DNA from 4 places in the Pantoea sp. S-LA4 genome. Region 1 is predicted to be linked to each of the others. Evidence: predicted binding sites of a transcription regulator. Region 1 holds the regulator's gene; each other region holds the start of a gene.
The links. The regulator sigma-54, encoded in region 1, starts transcription at its own class of promoters, with help from an activator protein. The targets are predictions, from matches to a motif close to GTTGGCACANNTTTCGCTNT.
Positions count from the first base shown of each region.

Region 2: glnK (P-II family nitrogen regulator) is a predicted target of sigma-54. The motif match lies at 3,917-3,936, and genes of this name have one in related genera.
Region 3: glnA (glutamate--ammonia ligase) is a predicted target of sigma-54. The motif match lies at 2,405-2,424, and genes of this name have one in related genera.
Region 4: ACX3P5_RS16540 (gamma carbonic anhydrase family protein) is a predicted target of sigma-54. The motif match lies at 2,779-2,798, and genes of this name have one in related genera.

Region 1 is NZ_JBTLRC010000002.1:165,279-170,207, forward strand. It holds gene mtgA (monofunctional biosynthetic peptidoglycan transglycosylase) at 1-224, shown strand, start outside; gene npr (PTS phosphocarrier protein NPr) at 228-500, opposite strand; gene rapZ (RNase adapter RapZ) at 497-1,351, opposite strand; gene ptsN (PTS IIA-like nitrogen regulatory protein PtsN) at 1,399-1,878, opposite strand; gene hpf (ribosome hibernation promoting factor) at 2,030-2,317, opposite strand; gene rpoN (RNA polymerase factor sigma-54) at 2,339-3,772, opposite strand; gene lptB (LPS export ABC transporter ATP-binding protein) at 3,821-4,546, opposite strand; gene lptA (lipopolysaccharide ABC transporter substrate-binding protein LptA) at 4,552-4,929, opposite strand, start outside.
Region 2 is NZ_JBTLRC010000002.1:735,368-740,296, reverse strand. It holds RNA gene ffs (signal recognition particle sRNA small type) at 1-24, opposite strand, end outside; gene ACX3P5_RS04245 (MGMT family protein) at 200-511, shown strand; gene ACX3P5_RS04240 (YbaY family lipoprotein) at 548-1,105, opposite strand; gene tesB (acyl-CoA thioesterase II) at 1,296-2,159, shown strand; gene amtB (ammonium transporter AmtB) at 2,207-3,493, opposite strand; gene glnK (P-II family nitrogen regulator) at 3,527-3,865, opposite strand; gene ACX3P5_RS04220 (SmdB family multidrug efflux ABC transporter permease/ATP-binding protein) at 4,123-4,929, opposite strand, start outside.
Region 3 is NZ_JBTLRC010000002.1:3,756,977-3,761,905, reverse strand. It holds gene glnL (nitrogen regulation protein NR(II)) at 1-709, opposite strand, end outside; gene glnA (glutamate--ammonia ligase) at 848-2,257, opposite strand; gene typA (ribosome-dependent GTPase TypA) at 2,694-4,517, shown strand; gene yihX (glucose-1-phosphatase) at 4,729-4,929, shown strand, end outside.
Region 4 is NZ_JBTLRC010000002.1:3,348,893-3,353,821, forward strand. It holds rRNA gene ACX3P5_RS16520 (23S ribosomal RNA) at 1-460, opposite strand, end outside; tRNA gene ACX3P5_RS16525 (tRNA-Ala) at 673-748, opposite strand; tRNA gene ACX3P5_RS16530 (tRNA-Ile) at 891-967, opposite strand; rRNA gene ACX3P5_RS16535 (16S ribosomal RNA) at 1,042-2,583, opposite strand; gene ACX3P5_RS16540 (gamma carbonic anhydrase family protein) at 3,074-3,628, shown strand; gene ACX3P5_RS16545 (DUF1488 family protein) at 3,595-3,852, opposite strand; gene aroE (shikimate dehydrogenase) at 3,849-4,667, opposite strand; gene tsaC (L-threonylcarbamoyladenylate synthase type 1 TsaC) at 4,671-4,929, opposite strand, start outside.

The DNA of each region.
Region 1 (4,929 bases):
CAGGGGTGTTTGGCGTGGAGGCAGCGTCACAGCGCTATTTCCACAAGCCAGCCAGTCGGCTGACGGCCGCTGAAGCGGCGTTGCTGGCGGCGGTGCTGCCTAATCCTATCCGTTTCCGTGCGGCGGCGCCGTCGGGCTACGTACGGCAGCGCCAGCAGTGGATTTTGCGTCAGATGCGCCAGCTGGGCGGCGAGGGCTTCCTGCAGCGTAACCGGCTGGATTAAGCCTTAATCTTCATCAAAGCCCGCTTCAAACAGCTCAATAACCGCAGCCAGCGCCGGGATCTCTTCCGGTCCGCTGGCTTCGATTTCAATATGTCCGCCCTGTGCCGAATCGAGCATCAGCAGCGCAATCACGCTGCTGGCTTCCGCTTCGGTGCCGGCTTCGTTGCGCAGCAGCACTTCAGCATCAAAGCTCTGCACCAGTTCAAACAATTTCATGGCTGGCCGGGCATGCATGCCCAGCTTATTTTTGATTTCAACGGTTTGTCTGACGGTCATGATTTACGCTTTTCCAACGTACGGTGGCGTGACTGGACATTCTTGCCGCGTGAACGGAAGTAGTCCGCCAGCTGCTCGGCAATGTAGACCGAACGATGTTTCCCGCCGGTACAGCCGATAGCGACAGTAAGGTAACTGCGGTTGTTGGTTTCCAGCATCGGTAGCCACAGTTCCAGATAACTGCGGGTCTGGTAAATGAAGTTATGCACCTCGGTATGGCGATCGAGAAAGGCGGCAACCGGCCGATCGAGGCCCGTCATCGGGCGCAGCTTAGGGTCCCAGTGCGGGTTCGGCAGAAAGCGCACGTCAAACACATAATCGGCATCAATCGGGATACCGTGCTTGAAGCCAAACGACTCAAACACCATCGTCAGCTCGCGTTCACGCTTGCCCAGCAGTCGGGTACGCAGCATCTCCGCCAGTTCGTGCACCGACATCTCTGAGGTATCAATGATCAGGTCAGCACGCGAACGCAGCGGCTCCAGCAGATCGCTCTCTTCATCAATGGCACTTTCCAGCGATAAGTTTTTACTGGAGAGCGGATGCAGACGGCGGGTATCGCTGTAGCGGCGAATCAGGGTATTACGATCGGCATCAAGAAACAGCAGCTGAGGCGAAAATGTGTCGGGCAGATTATTCAGCGCGGTTTCAAAAACTTCAGGGGATTCAGGCATGTTGCGGACATCGATACTCACCGCTGCCGAGATGTTGCGTTCCGCCAGCGAGTTCGCTAACTCGGGCAACAGCACCACCGGCAGGTTATCGACGCAGTAAAAACCCATATCTTCCAGCGCGCGCAGCGCCACTGACTTCCCCGAGCCTGACCGACCGCTCACGATCATCAGCACCATGACCTTCTCTCCCGTTTTAAAACCGGCTCGCAGCCGGTAAAGACGCGTTACTGCTCTGACTGGCCTTCTGTGATAATGGCATAAAGCTCTTCATCACTCTGCGCGGCGCGCAGACGGCGGCAGACGGTTTTATCCGCCAGACGCTTCGCCACCAGTGAAAGGGTGTGCAGGTGAGTTTTGCACTGGTCAGCCGGCACCAGCAGGGCAAACAACAGATCGACCGGCTGATTATCAACGGCATCAAACGCTATCGGCTGCTCAAGGCTGATAAACACCCCGACAGCGCGCAGCGTATCCTCTTCCAGCTTACCGTGCGGAATGGCAATGCCGTTACCAATGCCGGTACTGCCCATGCGCTCACGGGTGAGGATCGCTTCGAAAAGCGTCTGGTGCGGCAGGTTGAGCTGCTTAGCGGCCAGTTCGCTGATAATTTCCAGCGCGCGTTTTTTGCTCTGGCAGTGTACGCCGCTGCGGGTGCAGTCGGGCGAAAGCACTGTGCTCAATTCCAGTGTTAGATCGTTGTTCATTATCGTTTCACTTGCGAGTTAACCTGGTCATTAACCCTCAGCCTGTCATGATGCTGAGAGCGAATGGCGCTTGCTTAGATGACAAAACGGGGCGGATATCCGCCCCATACTGTCGGCTCTGCACGCAGAGCGCGCTTAGCGAGCGTGAAGGTTAGTGTTTTTTCAGTTTGTCTTTGTGTTTGGTCAGCTGACGGGCAAGCTTGTCGATTAGCCCATCGATGGCCGCATACATATCTTCCGCTTCCGACGTGGCGTGCAGCTCGCCACCGTTGATGTGAAGCGTTGCGTCGGCCACCTGCGTGACCTTCTCGACCTTCAGGACAATATAGACCTGATTGATATGTTCGAAATAGTGTTCCAGTTTGGCAAATTTACCGCTGACGAAATCGCGCAGTGGTGCGGTGATTTCAACATTTTGCCCGGTAAGGTTCAGCTGCATAGGTCTTCCTTCTCATTTCTGTCAAACCAGCTGTTTACGCTGGTTCGATGGCGGGATGGATAAAGACTCGCGGTATTTGGCGACGGTACGACGTGCCACCATGATCCCTTGATCAGATAACATGGAGGTGAGTTTACTGTCGCTCAAGGGTTTGGCTGGATTTTCCGCCGAGATTAATTTTTTCACCAGCGCGCGAATCGCCGTCGATGAGGCTTCGCCGCCACCTTCAGTATTCACATGACTGGAGAAAAAGTACTTCAGTTCAAAAATGCCACGCGGACTGTGCAGATACTTTTGCGTGGTCACGCGGGAAATGGTCGACTCGTGCATCTCTACCGCCTGTGCGATATCAGCCAGCACCATCGGCCGCATGTACTCTTCGCCCTGCTCAAAAAACGCCTGCTGCTGCTCGACGATACAGCGCGTCACCTTCAGCAGTGTGTCGTTGCGGCTTTCCAGGCTTTTAATCAGCCAGCGCGCTTCCTGCAGGTTACTGCGAATGAACTGGCTGTCGCTGTCGTTGCGCGTCGCCCCGCTCATGGCGGCATACTGCTGATTGATTTTCAGGCGCGGAACGCTGTCGGCGTTAAGCTCAACCGTCCAGCGGTTGCCGACTTTACGCACCAGCACGTCGGGAATGACATATTCCGGTTCGCCGGTATTAATCGACTGACCGGGACGCGGGTCCAGCGACTGAATTAACAGCATCGCCTCTTTCAGCACCTCTTCTTTAAGGCGCGTAACCCGCATCAGGCTGCGAAAATCGTGGTTAGCCAGCAGATCCAGATGTTCACTGACGATTAGCCGGGCTTCCGCCAGCATCGGCGTTTCGGGCGCATATTGCGACAGCTGAACCAGCAGGCAGTCACGTAGATCGCGTGCGCCAACGCCAATCGGATCAAAGCGCTGAATGCGTTTCAGCACCGCTTCCACTTCATCGGCCTCAAGCTCATCGTTGCCGATGCTGTCGAGAATCTCTTCAAGCGAAACGGTGAGGTATCCGGTGTCATCGATCGCATCCACGATCGAGGTGGCAATGGCGCGGTCGGTATCGCTGAACGGCGTCAGTTCAACCTGCCACATCAGGTAATCCTGCAGTGACTGGGTCGTCTCACCCTGATAAACCGGTAATTCATCATCCTGGTAATCGGTACCGGTGCCTGACGGCGTGCCGGCAGTGTAAATCTCATCCCAGGTCGCATCCAGCGGCAGCTCATCAGGCATCTCTTTCTGCTCAAGCGCCTCACGGGTATCCAGCGCTTCGCCTTCCTGAGCCTCACGAGAGTCGATTTCTTCATGCAGATCGGTCTGTTCAAGCAGCGGATTACTTTCCAGTGCCAGCTGTAACTCCTGCTGGAGTTCAAGCGTAGAGAGTTGCAGCAGGCGAATCGCCTGCTGCAACTGCGGTGTCATCGCCAGCTGTTGGCTGAGCCTGAGTTGCAAACCTTGCTTCATAGACAGGATGGTAGTTCCCAGGTAAACATCAGTATTTACGACACCTTATCAGAGTCTGAACTCTTCACCCAAATAAACCCGCTTAACCTGCTCATCTGCCAGAATTTCATTCGGCGTGCCGTGCGCGATCAGGTGACCCTGACTCACGATATAAGCCCGTTCGCACACCGCTAAGGTTTCGCGCACGTTATGGTCGGTGATCAATACGCCCAGACCGCTGTCACGCAGGTGCTCGATGATTTTCTTGATGTCGATGACCGAGATCGGGTCAACACCGGCAAACGGCTCATCCAGCAGGATAAATTTGGGGTTCGCAGCCAGCGCGCGGGCGATCTCGACCCGGCGGCGTTCACCGCCGGATAGCGCCTGGCCCATGCTGTCGCGCAGGTGCTCGATGTGAAACTCTTCCATCAGTTCGTTGGCGCGATCCTGACGCTGCTCTTCAGTGAGATCGTCACGGATTTGCAGGACCGCCATCAGGTTATCGTAGACGCTGAGGCGACGGAAAATCGAGGCCTCCTGCGGCAGATAGCCGATACCGCGGCGCGCGCGGGCGTGCAGCGGCAGGATACTGATATCTTCATCATCAATAATAATGCGGCCTGCGTCGCGCGGCACAATACCGACCACCATGTAAAAAGTGGTGGTTTTACCGGCGCCGTTCGGGCCCAGCAGGCCGACAATCTCGCCGGACTTTACCTGCAGACTGACATCTTCTACCACGCGACGGCCTTTATATGCCTTCGCCAGGTTTTCTGCGATTAATGTGGCCATAGCTATCAGTTACTCTTCTTTCCGCTGTTGGACGAACCTTTATCCTGCAGTTGCGATGGCACCAGCACTGTAGTGACGCGCTTGTTCTGGCCCTGGCTGTACGCCTGCATTTTCTGCTCTTTCACCAGATAGGTAATGCGATCGCCTTTGATGTTGCTGTCCTGCTGCTCAATGAAGGCGTTGCCGGTCAGCTCTACAAAGTCGTTAGCCAGTTCATAATGCAGTTTTGCCGCGTGGCCCTGAACGGGTTTGCCGCTGTCCTGCATCTGGTAAAAGGTAGCCGGATTGCCGTAGGCATCGACGATGGTTTTCTTGCTGTCGCCGCCCGGACGGGTCACGACCACTTTATCGGCGGTGATTTTGATCGAACCCTGGGTGACGAT
Region 2 (4,929 bases), 570 kb from region 1:
GCTAGCATTGCGGGAGAACCAACAGGGCCCCCATTGACAAGCCCTCATTTCGAGAGCGCAGGCATTATCGGGGAAGGCCCTGGCAATTGCAAGCGCAGTCGGGACGACCGTTGGTTTCTTGAACAACCCACAGTTTGCCGCGTATCACATGGGTTTGACGTGGTAAAGTTGACGCCCTTTTTCCAGACGGGATAAGCAGATGGATCAGCCTGACAGTTTTCAGCAACACATCTGGCAAATTGTTGCCGCGATTCCTGCGGGCCGGGTCGCGACCTACGGCGATGTCGCGCTGCTGGCGGGCTCTCCACGCGCCGCCCGTCAGGTCGGCGGTGTACTGAGTCGCCTGCCGCAGGGCAGCACCCTGCCCTGGCATCGGGTGGTTAACCGGCATGGGGCGATCTCGCTTCAGGGGGACGGACTGTTTCGTCAGCGCGATGCGCTGGAGGCGGAAGGTGTAGTGGTGAGTGATGATGGCCGCATCGACCTTGAGGCCTACCGCTGGCGCTTTTAAGCCCGAAAAGGGGCGACAGAGTCGCCCCACAGTAAGTTACATGCTGGTCGGGGCTGGCACAGAAGCGGACGGCGTCACCTGAGTCGGTGATGTCGACGGCACGGTGGTCGCGGCACCCGGCTGGGTTGGCATCGCCATTGACGGTACCGGCACCAGCAGCAGCTCAGCTTTGGTGCCACCCTGGTTAATCACTGGCTTCACGCCTTCGGTAATAAAGGCCAGTTTGCCATCAATCGAGATAGCGGCGCTCAGCAGAATACGCGCGTTCGGCTGAATGTCGGCTGGGTTAAACGGCAGCACGAACTGGAACGGTGCCTGTTTACCTTCGGTGCGTACCACGCGCTGTGACAACACTTTCGATGGCGCATCGGCCACAGAGGCGTCAGAGAGCGTCACGGTGAGCACCGCATCCGGCGGCAGCGCAATACGCTGTCGGATATAGACCGAACCGCTGACGTTAGGCTGCGCAATCGCCGCCTGCTGTCCCGCCACGGCCGAGCCCAACGTTGGAGTTGGTACCGGTTTACCTTTGTCGGCGCATCCTGCAACAGCCACCGCCATAACTACCCCACTGAACACATGCCAGAGTTTCATTGATGTCGTCTCCTTTTGATCAAAATGATTTTCGGCAGCGAATCCTGCGTACAGCGCTTCACTCGCCGTATGTGCTTAATTCTGGCACAAAATCGGGAGTTTGCCTGGCGACGGCAAAGAGGAAAGTCTGATTGACGTGAACTGGTCGGATCTTTCACACTGAGCGGGTCACTATATTGAGGAATGCGCCATGAGCCAGGCACTGCAAAATCTGCTGAATTTATTAAATCTGGAAAAGCTGGAAGAAGGTTTGTATCGCGGTCAGAGTGAAGATCTGGGACTGCGTCAGGTGTTTGGCGGTCAGGTAGTCGGACAGGCGCTGTATGCAGCCAAGCAGACGGTCGCGGAAGATCGCATCATCCACTCCTTTCACAGCTATTTCCTGCGGCCCGGCGATAGCCAGAAAGCGATTATTTATGATGTTGAAACCCTGCGTGACGGCAAGAGCTTCAGCGCCCGACGCGTCAGTGCGATACAGAATGGCCAGCCGATTTTTTATATGACCGCCTCATTCCAGGCACCGGAAAGCGGCTTTGAACATCAGAATGCGATGCCCGAGGTGGCCGGTCCTGAGAATCTGCTCTCCGAGCAGGTGATGGCGCAGAAAATGGCGCATATGCTGCCGGAAAAACTGCGAGAGAAATTTATCGCAGAACGGCCACTGGAGATTCGCCCGGTGCAGCTGCACAATCCACTCAAGGGCCACGTTGATAAACCTGAACGTCAGGTCTGGATCCGTGCCAACGGCGTGTTACCGGACGATCTGCGTATCCATCAATATCTGCTGGGCTATGCCTCTGACCTCAATTTTCTGCCGGTCGCGCTGCAGCCGCACGGCAAGGGCTTTCTGGAAGCCGATATGCAGGTGGCGACCATCGATCACTCGATGTGGTTTCACCGTCCGTTCGACTTCAGCGAATGGCTGCTCTATAGCGTAGTCAGCACCTCGGCCTCGGGGGCGCGCGGTTTTGTGCGAGGCGAGTTTTATAATCAGCAAGGCGTGCTGGTAGCCTCGACGGTGCAGGAAGGGGTGATGCGCCAGCGCAGCGAATAAAAAAAGGGGCGATTGCTCGCCCCTGATTTGCTATTTAATAGTGAAGGTTACTGGTTATAGGCATTTTCGCCGTGGCTGTTGACGTCCAGACCTTCACGCTCATGCTCTTCCGGCACGCGCAGTCCCACAATCATATCCGCCAGCTTGAAGCCAATGAAGGCGACGACGCCAGACCAGACGATGGTCAGGCCGACGCTGAACAGCTGCACCCATACCTGATGGCCCATGGTCACGCCTTCTGCATAGCCGACACCGCCCAGCGAAGAAGAAGCAAAGACGCCAGTCAGGATACAGCCCACGATGCCGCAGACGCCATGCACGCCAAACACATCGCAAGGATCGTCGACCCGCAGCCATTTTTTCAGGGTGGTGACGCCCCACAGACCGGCCAGTCCACCGACCAGGCCAATGATTAACGCCCCGCCGACACCCACGTAACCACAGGCTGGGGTGATGGCGACCAGGCCCGCGATGAAGCCGGAACAGGCACCCAGCAGTGAAGGTTTACCGCGTACGGCCCACTCACCAAAGGTCCATGACAGTACCGCGCCCGCCGTGGCGACCACGGTGTTCAGGAAGGCCAGTGCTGCAATTTCGTTAGCCGCCGAGGCAGAACCGGCGTTAAAACCAAACCAGCCGACATAGAGGATGGCCGTACCGGTGAAGACCATTGGCAGGTTATGCGGTTTAAACGCTTCTTTGCCGAAGCCAGCACGTTTACCCACCAGGTAAGCGCCGACCAGTCCCGCCACGGCGGCATTGATATGCACCACGGTGCCGCCAGCAAAGTCCAGTGCGCCATCCTGCGCCAGGAAGCCGCCCGCCCACACCATGTGTGCGATAGGCAGGTAGGCCAGGGTCAGCCAGACGCCGACAAAAATCAGCACCGCAGAGAAACGGATACGTTCAGCGATAGCACCGACAATCAGGCCGACGGTAATACAGGCAAATGATGCCTGGAAGGCAACGTGGATATACTGGTAGAAGCTTCCCATCACCGCGGTCAGCTGAATATTTTTCAGCATCGCCCAGCCAAAGCCACCAAAGAAGGCGTTACCTTCGCTGAAGGCCAGTGAATAGCCATAAACCATCCATAATACGCACACCAGCGAGAAGGTCACCGCCACCTGAGTCAGCATCGACAGGACGTTCTTGCCGCGAATCAAACCGCCGTAAAACAGCGCAATCCCTGGAATCGACATAAACAGCACCAGCGCGGTGCAAATCATCATAAATGCGTTATCAGCCTTGTCCGCAACGGCAGGTGCAGCCATCGCGAGCGATGGTAACAGTGCCAGGCTGGTGAGGCCCAACTTAGCGAAAACTTTATTCATTTTTATCCATCCCATCACAGTACTGAGTCTTAATTACAGAGCGGCTTCGTCGGTCTCGCCGGTACGAATACGGATGACGCGCTGCAGTTCAGCCACGAAAATTTTACCGTCGCCAATTTTGCCGGTGTAAGCCGCTTTACTGATGACATCCACCACTTCGTCTAACTGGTCGTCGGCAATCGCGATATCGATTTTGACCTTAGGCAGGAAGTTCACGCTGTACTCTGCGCCACGGTAAAGCTCCGCATGGCCTTTCTGGCGACCAAATCCTTTTACTTCGGAGACGGTCAGCCCCTGAATGCCGATAGAGGATAAGGCTTCACGCACATCCTCCAGCTTGAATGGCTTAATTACGACGGTAACCAGCTTCATTGGATCCCCTCCAGCGATTAAATGAGTGAGTCTCACAGACACGCAGAGAGTTAAGCAAAGCCTGTGCCACAAATAAAAAAACAGCGGAATCAATCTCTGAGGCGAGACGGGGCAAGGCGTGTTTTAGCCGGGATCGGTGAGGAGAGGAAGGAATAGCCGCGCGTCAGCACAGCCAATGCACTCCTTTGGTGCGCCAGGCGTCAAAGGAGTGCATTTAACCAGATTATTCTGATAAAACCGCGCAAAAAAGGTGCAACTTACGCTTCAGTTGTTAAGGGGATGCCCGTCGCCAGATCATCGCCTACCTGCTGCAATTGGTACATCTGCCAGTAACGCCCCTGCAGCGCCAGTAATTGCGCGTGATTACCCTGTTCGACCACCCGTCCACGATGCAGCACCAGAATGTTATCGGCTTCGGTAATGGTTGAAAGCCGGTGCGCAATCACCACCAGCGTGCTGTGCTGGCGCAGAGTTCGCAGCGTCTGCTGAATCGCCTGCTCGGTACCCGAGTCGATATTGGCGGTCGCTTCATCAAGGATCATCACCTGCGGCAGGTCGACCAGCACCCGCGCCAGCGCCAGCAACTGCTTCTGCCCGACCGACAGATTATTGCCCTGCTCACCCAGCCGGGTGTGGATGCCGTCAGGCAATGCGCGCGCCAGAGGAGCCAGCTGTACCTGCTCCAGTACCGTCCAGACCACCTCTTCGCTGATATCACGGCCGAGCCGGACGTTGGCCAGCAACGTATCCGCCAGCACCACCGGGTCCTGCTGAACCATCGCGATACCCCGCCGCAGCACTGCATGACTGAGTTCACCAATCGGACGGTCATCAATGCGAATCTCGCCGCGGGTAATCGGGTAGTAGCCCATCAGCAGGTTCGCCAGCGTGCTTTTGCCGCTGCCGGTATGTCCGACCAGCGCCACAAAACTGCGTGACGGCACCTCAAGATTGATATCGCTGAGCACGTCACGATCTTCACGGTAGCCAAAACTCAGATTCTTCAGAGTCAGACGACCTGACGCCAGCGGCTGAGAATCGGGTCCATAGTGCTGCTGCGCTGC
Region 3 (4,929 bases), 3.6 Mb from region 1:
GATCGGGGTCGTGCGGCAGTTCCGGCAGGCTGGGATCGTAATCACGTACCAGAGAGACATTGTCCGGCAGCTCCATCGACACCAGATTCACCACACGCTCTGCCACCTGATGAATGCTCTGGGTGATGTGCATGCCAGGCTGCTGCGGCCCTAACAGACGATCGACCAGGTTTCTCAGCCGGTCGGCCTGTTCAATAATCACTTTGGTATATTCGTTCAGCGACGGATCGGGCAGGGCGCGCGACAACAGCTGGGCAGCTCCGCGTAATCCCCCCAGCGGATTTTTAATTTCGTGTGCCAGGCCACGAACCAAATCGCGAGCGGCCACCTGCTGGGCGTGCTGTAACTGTTCCTGACTGAGGCGACGCTGATTATCCATCGGCGCCATTTCCAGCAGAATTAAGCCATCGGGCAAACGCTGGGCGGTCAGCGACATGATGTGCGCGCGACCATCTACCACCAGCGTGACTTCACTGTCTGTAAATCCCTGGCCAGCCTCAAGACTCTCGCGCATCACCTCAATATTCAGCGAAAAGTAGCCGGTCAGTTCCGGTAACGGCGTGCCGAACAATTTACGTGAGCTTTGCGCCAGTAATTGCTGCGCCGCCGGATTGGCGTAGTGAATAACCAGGTCGTTATCCACCAACAAAATACTGTTGATTAACGCGTTGAGAATCTGCCCTGCGTCGGGCAGAGAGCCAGTTGCCATACAGCGTTCCTCTGCACTAAGTTAGTGCATTTTAGTCTTTAAGCCGGAATGAAGGCGAATGAACGGTGAATTCGCGGAGAAAAAAGCCCATCCGAAGATGGGCTGAAAGTTTCCACGGCAACAAAAACGTCTGACCAATTAAACGCTGTAGTAAAGCTCGAACTCTACCGGGTGTGGCGTCATGCGAACGCGGTCCAGTTCTGCTTTACGCAGTTCGATGTAAGCATCGATGGTTTCGTCGGTGAACACGCCGCCACGGGTCAGGAACTCGCGGTCTTCGTTCAGGGCGTTCAGCGCTTCTTCCAGCGAGCCAGCCACTTTTGGAATCTCAGCTTCTTCTTCCGGTGGCAGGTCATACAGGTTTTTATCCATCGCATCGCCAGGATGGATTTTGTTGATGATGCCGTCGAGGCCAGCCATCAGCAGCGCGGTGAACGCCAGGTATGGGTTAGCCGCTGGGTCCGGGAAGCGCGCTTCAATACGACGGGCTTTCGGGCTGGCAACCACCGGGATACGGATAGAGGCGGAACGGTTACGGGCAGAGTATGCCAGCATGACCGGTGCTTCATAACCTGGGACCAGACGCTTGTAAGAGTTGGTGGTCGGGTTCGCCAGGGCGTTGATCGCTTTGGCGTGCTTGATAATGCCGCCGATGTAGAACAGCGCCATTTCAGACAGGCCGCCGTATTTGTCACCGGAGAACAGGTTCTGGCCACCTTTAGAAAGTGACATATGGCAGTGCATACCTGAACCGTTGTCGCCAAACATTGGCTTCGGCATAAAGGTCGCAGTTTTGCCGTAGGCGTGCGCCACGTTGTGCACGACATATTTGTAGATCTGAATTTCGTCAGCTTTTTTGGTCATGGTGTTGAAGCGGGTTGCCACTTCGTTCTGACCAGCGGTTGCGACTTCGTGGTGATGGGCTTCAACCACCAGACCCATCTGCTCCATAGTCAGACACATGGCAGAACGGATGTCCTGTGATGAGTCAACCGGTGGCACCGGGAAGTAGCCGCCTTTCAGACCTGGACGGTGACCTTTGTTACCGCCTTCGTATTCTTTGCCGGTGTTCCAGGCCGCTTCGATATCATCGATAGCCACGTGTGAACCGGAGGTCGATGAACCGAAACGGATATCATCGAACAGGAAGAATTCTGGTTCCGGGCCAAACAGCACGGTATCAGCGATGCCGGAAGAGCGCAGGAAATCTTCAGCGCGCTTGGCAATCGAGCGTGGGTCACGATCGTAGCCCTGCATGGTGCCAGGCTCGAGAATGTCACAACGGATGATCAGCGTGGAATCTTCAAAGAAAGGGTCCATGACCGCCGTGGTCGCGTCAGGCATCAGCACCATGTCTGATTCGTTAATGCCTTTCCAGCCACCGATGGAGGAGCCATCGAACATTTTGCCTTCTTCGAAGAAGTCAGCGTTAACCTGGTGAGCAGGGATAGTAACGTGCTGTTCTTTACCTTTGGTATCGGTAAAACGCAGGTCAACAAACTTAACTTCATGCTCGTTCATCATCGAGAGAACGTGTTCAGCGGACATACTCAACTCTCCTGGAAATGGTCATTGTCTACATGGTGAGGGAACGTCGTTGCCGGGAATGCGTTTCTGACTACTGCCATCCCTGACCTGGCTATTCCGGCACGCTCTTCACCCGTCGTCTGACTGGCGTTTGCGCTTAAAAGAGATAAAGCGAATTCTGTGCCAACTTTCGCGTAGTCAGTTAAATCGCCTTGTGGTGCATCTTTTTGTCCGGATTCACCTGCACCACGATGGTCGCCATGCACCATTATGGTGCTTATGGGTGATGATTGAGCACCAAATAGGTGCATCAGCCCAACTTAGTGCATTTTCTGCACCGGTAACAGGGCAAATTTACGCCCATGCAATAAACTTTCAGTGAAAAGTGTGATCGTGTTCAGTCTTCCGCTTAATCAGTGTACAATAACGCGCTATTTCTAATGCCTGAGGCAAAGCTGTGATCGAAAATTTGCGTAACATCGCCATCATCGCGCACGTTGACCATGGAAAGACCACCCTGGTTGACAAACTGCTGCAACAATCCGGTACTTTTGATGCCCGTACCGAAGCAACCGAGCGCGTGATGGACTCCAATGATTTGGAGAAAGAGCGTGGGATTACCATCCTCGCAAAAAACACCGCCATTAAGTGGAACGACTACCGTATCAACATCGTTGATACCCCAGGACACGCCGACTTCGGTGGTGAAGTTGAGCGCGTCATGTCCATGGTGGACTCGGTGCTGCTGGTTGTAGATGCGATGGATGGCCCTATGCCGCAAACCCGCTTCGTGACCAAAAAAGCGTTCGCGCATGGTCTGAAGCCGATTGTGGTTATCAACAAAGTAGACCGCCCGGGTGCGCGTCCGGATTGGGTTGTGGATCAGGTATTTGACCTGTTCGTCAACCTCGACGCGACTGACGAGCAGCTCGACTTCCCTATCATTTTCGCTTCGGCGCTGAATGGTATTGCTGGTCTGGAACACACTGATATGGCTGACGATATGACGCCACTGTATCAGGCGATCGTTGACCACGTTTCTCCACCACAGGTTGAAGCTGAAGCGCCACTGCAGATGCAAATCTCGCAGCTGGACTACAACAACTACCTGGGTGTTATCGGCATCGGCCGCATCAAACGCGGTAAAGTGAAGCCTAACCAGCAAGTCACTATCATCGATAGCGAAGGCAAAACCCGTAACGGTAAAGTCGGCAAAGTTCTGACTCACCTGGGTCTGGAGCGTATCGACAGCGATCTGGCAGAAGCGGGCGATATCATTGCTATCACCGGTCTGGGCGAACTGAACATCTCTGACACCATCTGTGATCCACAGAACGTGCAGGCGTTGCCAGCACTGAGCGTCGATGAGCCAACAGTAACCATGTTCTTTAACGTCAACACCTCACCGTTCTGTGGTAAAGAAGGTAAGTACGTGACTTCACGTCAGATCCTTGAGCGTCTGAACAAAGAACTGGTTCACAACGTGGCGCTGCGTGTTGAAGAAACCGAAGATGCTGACGCGTTCCGCGTATCAGGTCGTGGTGAGCTGCACCTCTCTGTTCTGATCGAAAACATGCGTCGTGAAGGTTTCGAACTGGCGGTATCCCGTCCGAAAGTTATCTTCCGTGAAATCGATGGCCGCAAACAAGAGCCATTCGAGAACGTGACGCTGGATATCGAAGAGAACAACCAGGGTTCAGTCATGCAAGCCATGGGTGAGCGTAAGGGCGATCTGAAAAACATGGATCCGGATGGCAAAGGCCGCGTACGTCTCGACTACGTGATCCCAAGCCGTGGCCTGATTGGCTTCCGTAACGAATTCATGACCATGACGTCTGGTACCGGTCTGCTCTACTCCACCTTCAGCCACTACGACGATATTCGTCCAGGCGAAGTGGGCCAGCGTCAGAACGGCGTACTGATCTCTAACGGTCAGGGTAAAGCGGTTGCGTTTGCCCTGTTCGGCCTGCAGGACCGCGGTAAGCTGTTCCTGGGTCACGGTGCGGAAGTGTATGAAGGCCAGATCATCGGTATTCACAGCCGCTCTAACGACCTGACAGTTAACTGTCTGACCGGTAAGAAACTGACCAACATGCGTGCTTCCGGTACGGATGAAGCGACTACCCTGGTACCGCCAATCAAGATGACGCTGGAGCAGGCGATCGAGTTCATCGATGATGACGAACTGGTTGAAGTCACGCCTCAGTCAGTGCGTATTCGTAAACGTCACCTGACTGAAAACGACCGTAAACGTGCTTCACGTGGTCCTAAAGACGCGTAATTCGCGCCTTTAATCGATAAAAAGCCCCGTTATCGGGGCTTTTTTTTGCCTGCAATTCCGATCCTGCACCACCAGGCCAGCGATGAGTAGGGTCTCAGCGCGCGCGTCTCAAGCGGTCATTGCCGTTTCCGCTTTTCTCTCCGCGGTTATCTGTTCAGCCCGCCCTTTTGCCGCTAGAGTGAATACTCCAGGGAACAGAAGGAGGCGCACCATGTTGTACATTTTTGATTTGGGCAATGTGATCATTGATATCGATTTTAACCGCGTGTTAGGTGTCTGGAGTGACCTTAGCCGCGTGCCGCTGGCGTCATTGCAAAGCCATTTTGTGATGGATGAAGCGTTTGAACAGCACGAGCGGGGCGAGATCAGCGATGAAGATTTCGCGTTAGCGCTGTGTGAAAAGCTGGAGATC
Region 4 (4,929 bases), 3.2 Mb from region 1:
GTACTGGTTCACTATCGGTCAGTCAGGAGTATTTAGCCTTGGAGGATGGTCCCCCCATATTCAGACAGGATACCACGTGTCCCGCCTTACTCATCGAGCTCACAGCATGTGTGTTTTTGTGTACGGGAGTATCACCCTGTACCCTGCGACTTTCCAGACGCTTCCACTAACACACAAGCTGATTCAGGCTCTGGGCTGCTCCCCGTTCGCTCGCCGCTACTGGGGGAATCTCGGTTGATTTCTTTTCCTCGGGGTACTTAGATGTTTCAGTTCCCCCGGTTCGCCTTGCAGCACTATGTATTCATGCTGCAATGATGCACTGAGTGCACCGGGTTTCCCCATTCGGACATCGACGGCTGTAGCGGTTCATATCACCTTACCGTCGCTTTACGCAGATTAGCACGTCCTTCATCGCCTCTGACTGCCAGGGCATCCACCGTGTACGCTTAGTCGCTTAACCTCACAACCCACAGGCGTTTTTCAACGCTGCAGACTGCAAGCATTTGAGAGACTCGAACATATCGTGTTTTTCATTCTTATTACGGAGAATGAAAACGACATGTCGTTTCAATTTTCAGCTTGTTCCGGATTGTTAAAGAGCATAATACTTCGCAGCACACCGTTGCCGGTACGCTCTGAAGTATTTTTTTCAGAAAAAACAGTAAGACGGTATGGTGGAGCTAAGCGGGATCGAACCGCTGACCTCCTGCGTGCAAGGCAGGCGCTCTCCCAGCTGAGCTATAGCCCCATACAGTTACTGCAGAGACCACTACTACCACTCAACCGAGTACATTCCGTAAGAAATGCAATTCGTGCTCAGGCAAGGCATGTTTCCGCGAAGCATAGTGAACTATGCGAGCCGGAGACATAACGCAGCGTGAGTGCGAATTTGGTAGGCCTGAGTGGACTTGAACCACCGACCTCACCCTTATCAGGGGTGCGCTCTAACCACCTGAGCTACAAGCCTGTAGAGGTTTTTTCTGCTCGTTACTTTTCTATCAGACAATCTGTGTGAGCACTTCGCGGGAAGGTATCTTCAGGTAAGGAGGTGATCCAACCGCAGGTTCCCCTACGGTTACCTTGTTACGACTTCACCCCAGTCATGAATCACAAAGTGGTAAGCGCCCTCCCGAAGGTTAAGCTACCTACTTCTTTTGCAACCCACTCCCATGGTGTGACGGGCGGTGTGTACAAGGCCCGGGAACGTATTCACCGTGGCATTCTGATCCACGATTACTAGCGATTCCGACTTCACGGAGTCGAGTTGCAGACTCCGATCCGGACTACGACGCACTTTGTGAGGTCCGCTTGCTCTCGCGAGGTCGCTTCTCTTTGTATGCGCCATTGTAGCACGTGTGTAGCCCTACTCGTAAGGGCCATGATGACTTGACGTCATCCCCACCTTCCTCCGGTTTATCACCGGCAGTCTCCTTTGAGTTCCCGACCGAATCGCTGGCAACAAAGGATAAGGGTTGCGCTCGTTGCGGGACTTAACCCAACATTTCACAACACGAGCTGACGACAGCCATGCAGCACCTGTCTCAGCGTTCCCGAAGGCACCAATCCATCTCTGGAAAGTTCGCTGGATGTCAAGAGTAGGTAAGGTTCTTCGCGTTGCATCGAATTAAACCACATGCTCCACCGCTTGTGCGGGCCCCCGTCAATTCATTTGAGTTTTAACCTTGCGGCCGTACTCCCCAGGCGGTCGACTTAACGCGTTAGCTCCGGAAGCCACTCCTCAAGGGAACAACCTCCAAGTCGACATCGTTTACGGCGTGGACTACCAGGGTATCTAATCCTGTTTGCTCCCCACGCTTTCGCACCTGAGCGTCAGTCTTTGTCCAGGGGGCCGCCTTCGCCACCGGTATTCCTCCAGATCTCTACGCATTTCACCGCTACACCTGGAATTCTACCCCCCTCTACAAGACTCAAGCCTGCCAGTTTCAAATGCAGTTCCCAGGTTAAGCCCGGGGATTTCACATCTGACTTAACAGACCGCCTGCGTGCGCTTTACGCCCAGTAATTCCGATTAACGCTTGCACCCTCCGTATTACCGCGGCTGCTGGCACGGAGTTAGCCGGTGCTTCTTCTGCGGGTAACGTCAATCGACGCGGTTATTAACCACATCGCCTTCCTCCCCGCTGAAAGTACTTTACAACCCGAAGGCCTTCTTCATACACGCGGCATGGCTGCATCAGGCTTGCGCCCATTGTGCAATATTCCCCACTGCTGCCTCCCGTAGGAGTCTGGACCGTGTCTCAGTTCCAGTGTGGCTGGTCATCCTCTCAGACCAGCTAGGGATCGTCGCCTAGGTGGGCCATTACCCCGCCTACTAGCTAATCCCATCTGGGTTCATCCGATAGTGAGAGGCCCGAAGGTCCCCCTCTTTGGTCTTGCGACGTTATGCGGTATTAGCCACCGTTTCCAGTGGTTATCCCCCTCTATCGGGCAGATCCCCAGACATTACTCACCCGTCCGCCACTCGTCACCCAAGGAGCAAGCTCCTCTGTGCTACCGTCCGACTTGCATGTGTTAGGCCTGCCGCCAGCGTTCAATCTGAGCCATGATCAAACTCTTCAATTTAAGTTTGATTTGCTTAAACAAGTTAAGCGGTGCTCATCTGTAAAACGTCATAATGAATTTCATTATGTGTTCACTCGTGAGACTTGATATTTTTTACGTCCGGAGACGCTGATATCAATCCTGCGAGTGCCCACACAGATTGTCTGATAAATTGTTAAAGAGCAGTGCGAGCAGCGGGTTAACCGTCTGTCGCGAGGTGGCGTATATTACGCTTTCCTCCTTCAGAGTCAACTTCTTTTTCAGAAGTTTTCTCCGGCGGCGCAGTCTCCTGTGCCTCTCAACCCGGCGGCCTGTAAGCCGTTGTTCCGTGTCGATGGAGGCGCATTATAGGGATCCCGCTTCAGAGCACAACCCTTTTTTTGGATCTTTTTCCTGAGTGGTTATAAATGATCCAGATTGGTGAGATCGCCAGCGATCCGGGTCAGAATTGGCTTGTCAGTTGCCTGAAATAACATCAGGCTGCAATAAATTCAGTATCAAGGAGAACATGATGACTTCCGCCTTACGCCCCTATAAACATCTCTTCCCGCAAACCGGCCAGCGCGTGATGGTCGATCCGAGTAGCGTCGTCGTCGGCGATGTGATTATGGAAGATGACGTCAGCATCTGGCCGCTGGTTGCGATTCGCGGTGACGTGAACCAGGTTCGCATTGGCGCCCGCACCAACATTCAGGATGGCAGCGTGCTGCATGTCACCCATAAGTCGGCCTCCAACCCAGAAGGCTTTCCGCTGATTATTGGGCAGGATGTGACAGTCGGGCATAAAGCGATGCTGCATGGCTGTACCATTGGCGATCGCGTATTGGTTGGAATGGGGTCAATCCTGCTGGATGGCGTAATAGTAGAAGAAGAGGTGATGATCGGTGCCGGAAGTCTGGTGCCGCCGGGTAAACGGCTGGAGAGTGGCTACCTTTACCTTGGCAGCCCGGTCAGGCAGGTTCGTCCGCTCAATGAGCAGGAAAAAGAAGGTTTACGCTATTCAGCCAACAACTATGTCAGCTGGAAAAATAATTACTCTGGCGAAGACAACCAGATCCAGCCCTGAGTATCAATATCATCCTGACGAATCGCCGTTTCGGCTTCCTCTTCCAGATCCCAGCGGTGATGCTGAAACAGCGTCATCGCGTCTTCCTCACCAAAGCGGGATCGTAATGTCGCGGCGCTGATGGCACAGGTCAACCGCATACCGTTAACCAGCACCGGAAAACAGATCGCCTGCCGCGCCGCGTCATAAATCTCATCATCGGGAAACTGGATGGCCTGATTCACGACTGCATCGCCTGCTTCAACTGAGCAATAACCGGCGTGATGTCTGGCATTACGCCGTGCCATAAATGAAAAGCATGCGCCGCCTGGCCCACCAGCATGCCTAATCCATCTGCCAGATGTTGCGCACCCTGCTCCTGACACCACTGCAGGAAAGGGGTCAGACCGCGTTGGTAGAACATGTCATAACAGCGCAGTTCAGGATGAATAAGTGTTACTGGCAGAGGCGGCGTTTTTCCCTCTACGCCGCTTGAGGTCGCATTGATGACCAGATCAAAAGTTTTGTCTGCCAGTTGCTCAAAGCCACACGCATTAATTGCGCCATTCTGCCGGAACAGCTCTGCCAGTTCCTCAGCACGGGCAAAGGTACGGTTGACGATAGTCATTGAGACCCCGGCTGACAGCAGCGGCAGGATCACGCCGCGAGCTGCCCCGCCCGCTCCCACCAGCAACACATTATCGCCGGGTTTGATCATTGCCAGCCGCTGAAGATCGCTCAGTAAGCCAATACCATCGGTGTTATCGCCATAAATCTGTCCGTCGCTGAGTTTCTTCAGGGTATTCACCGCACCCGAACGGGCAGCCCGATCGCTGAGCCGATCGGCAAACTCCCACGCCTGCTGCTTGAAAGGCAGAGTGACATTCGCCCCGCGGCCTTCCTGTTCAAAAAACGCCGTCAGAGCCTGCGGAAAACCATCAACCGGCGCGCAGATCCGGCCATAACGGTGCTCTATCCCGGTCTGTTCTGCAAAAGCCTGATGGATTAACGGTGATTTGCTGTGGTTGATTGGATTACCGAAAACGGCGAATTGGTCCATGATTTAGCCCTGACGTATGAGTTCGCCGCTGATGACATCGCGGATTTCAGAAGGGTTTTGCCGCCCACCGGTTTTGCCCGACAGGACCGGAAAATCATCCCCAAACTGCTGCTTAACCTCTTCGGCCGTGCGGCACGGAGGCTGACCCGACAGGTTGGCACTGGTAGAAACCAGCGGTTTACCAAACGCACGGCAAAGCGCCTGGACATCAGGATGATCGCTGACGCGAATCGCCAGCGAATCAAACTGCCCGGTTAACCAG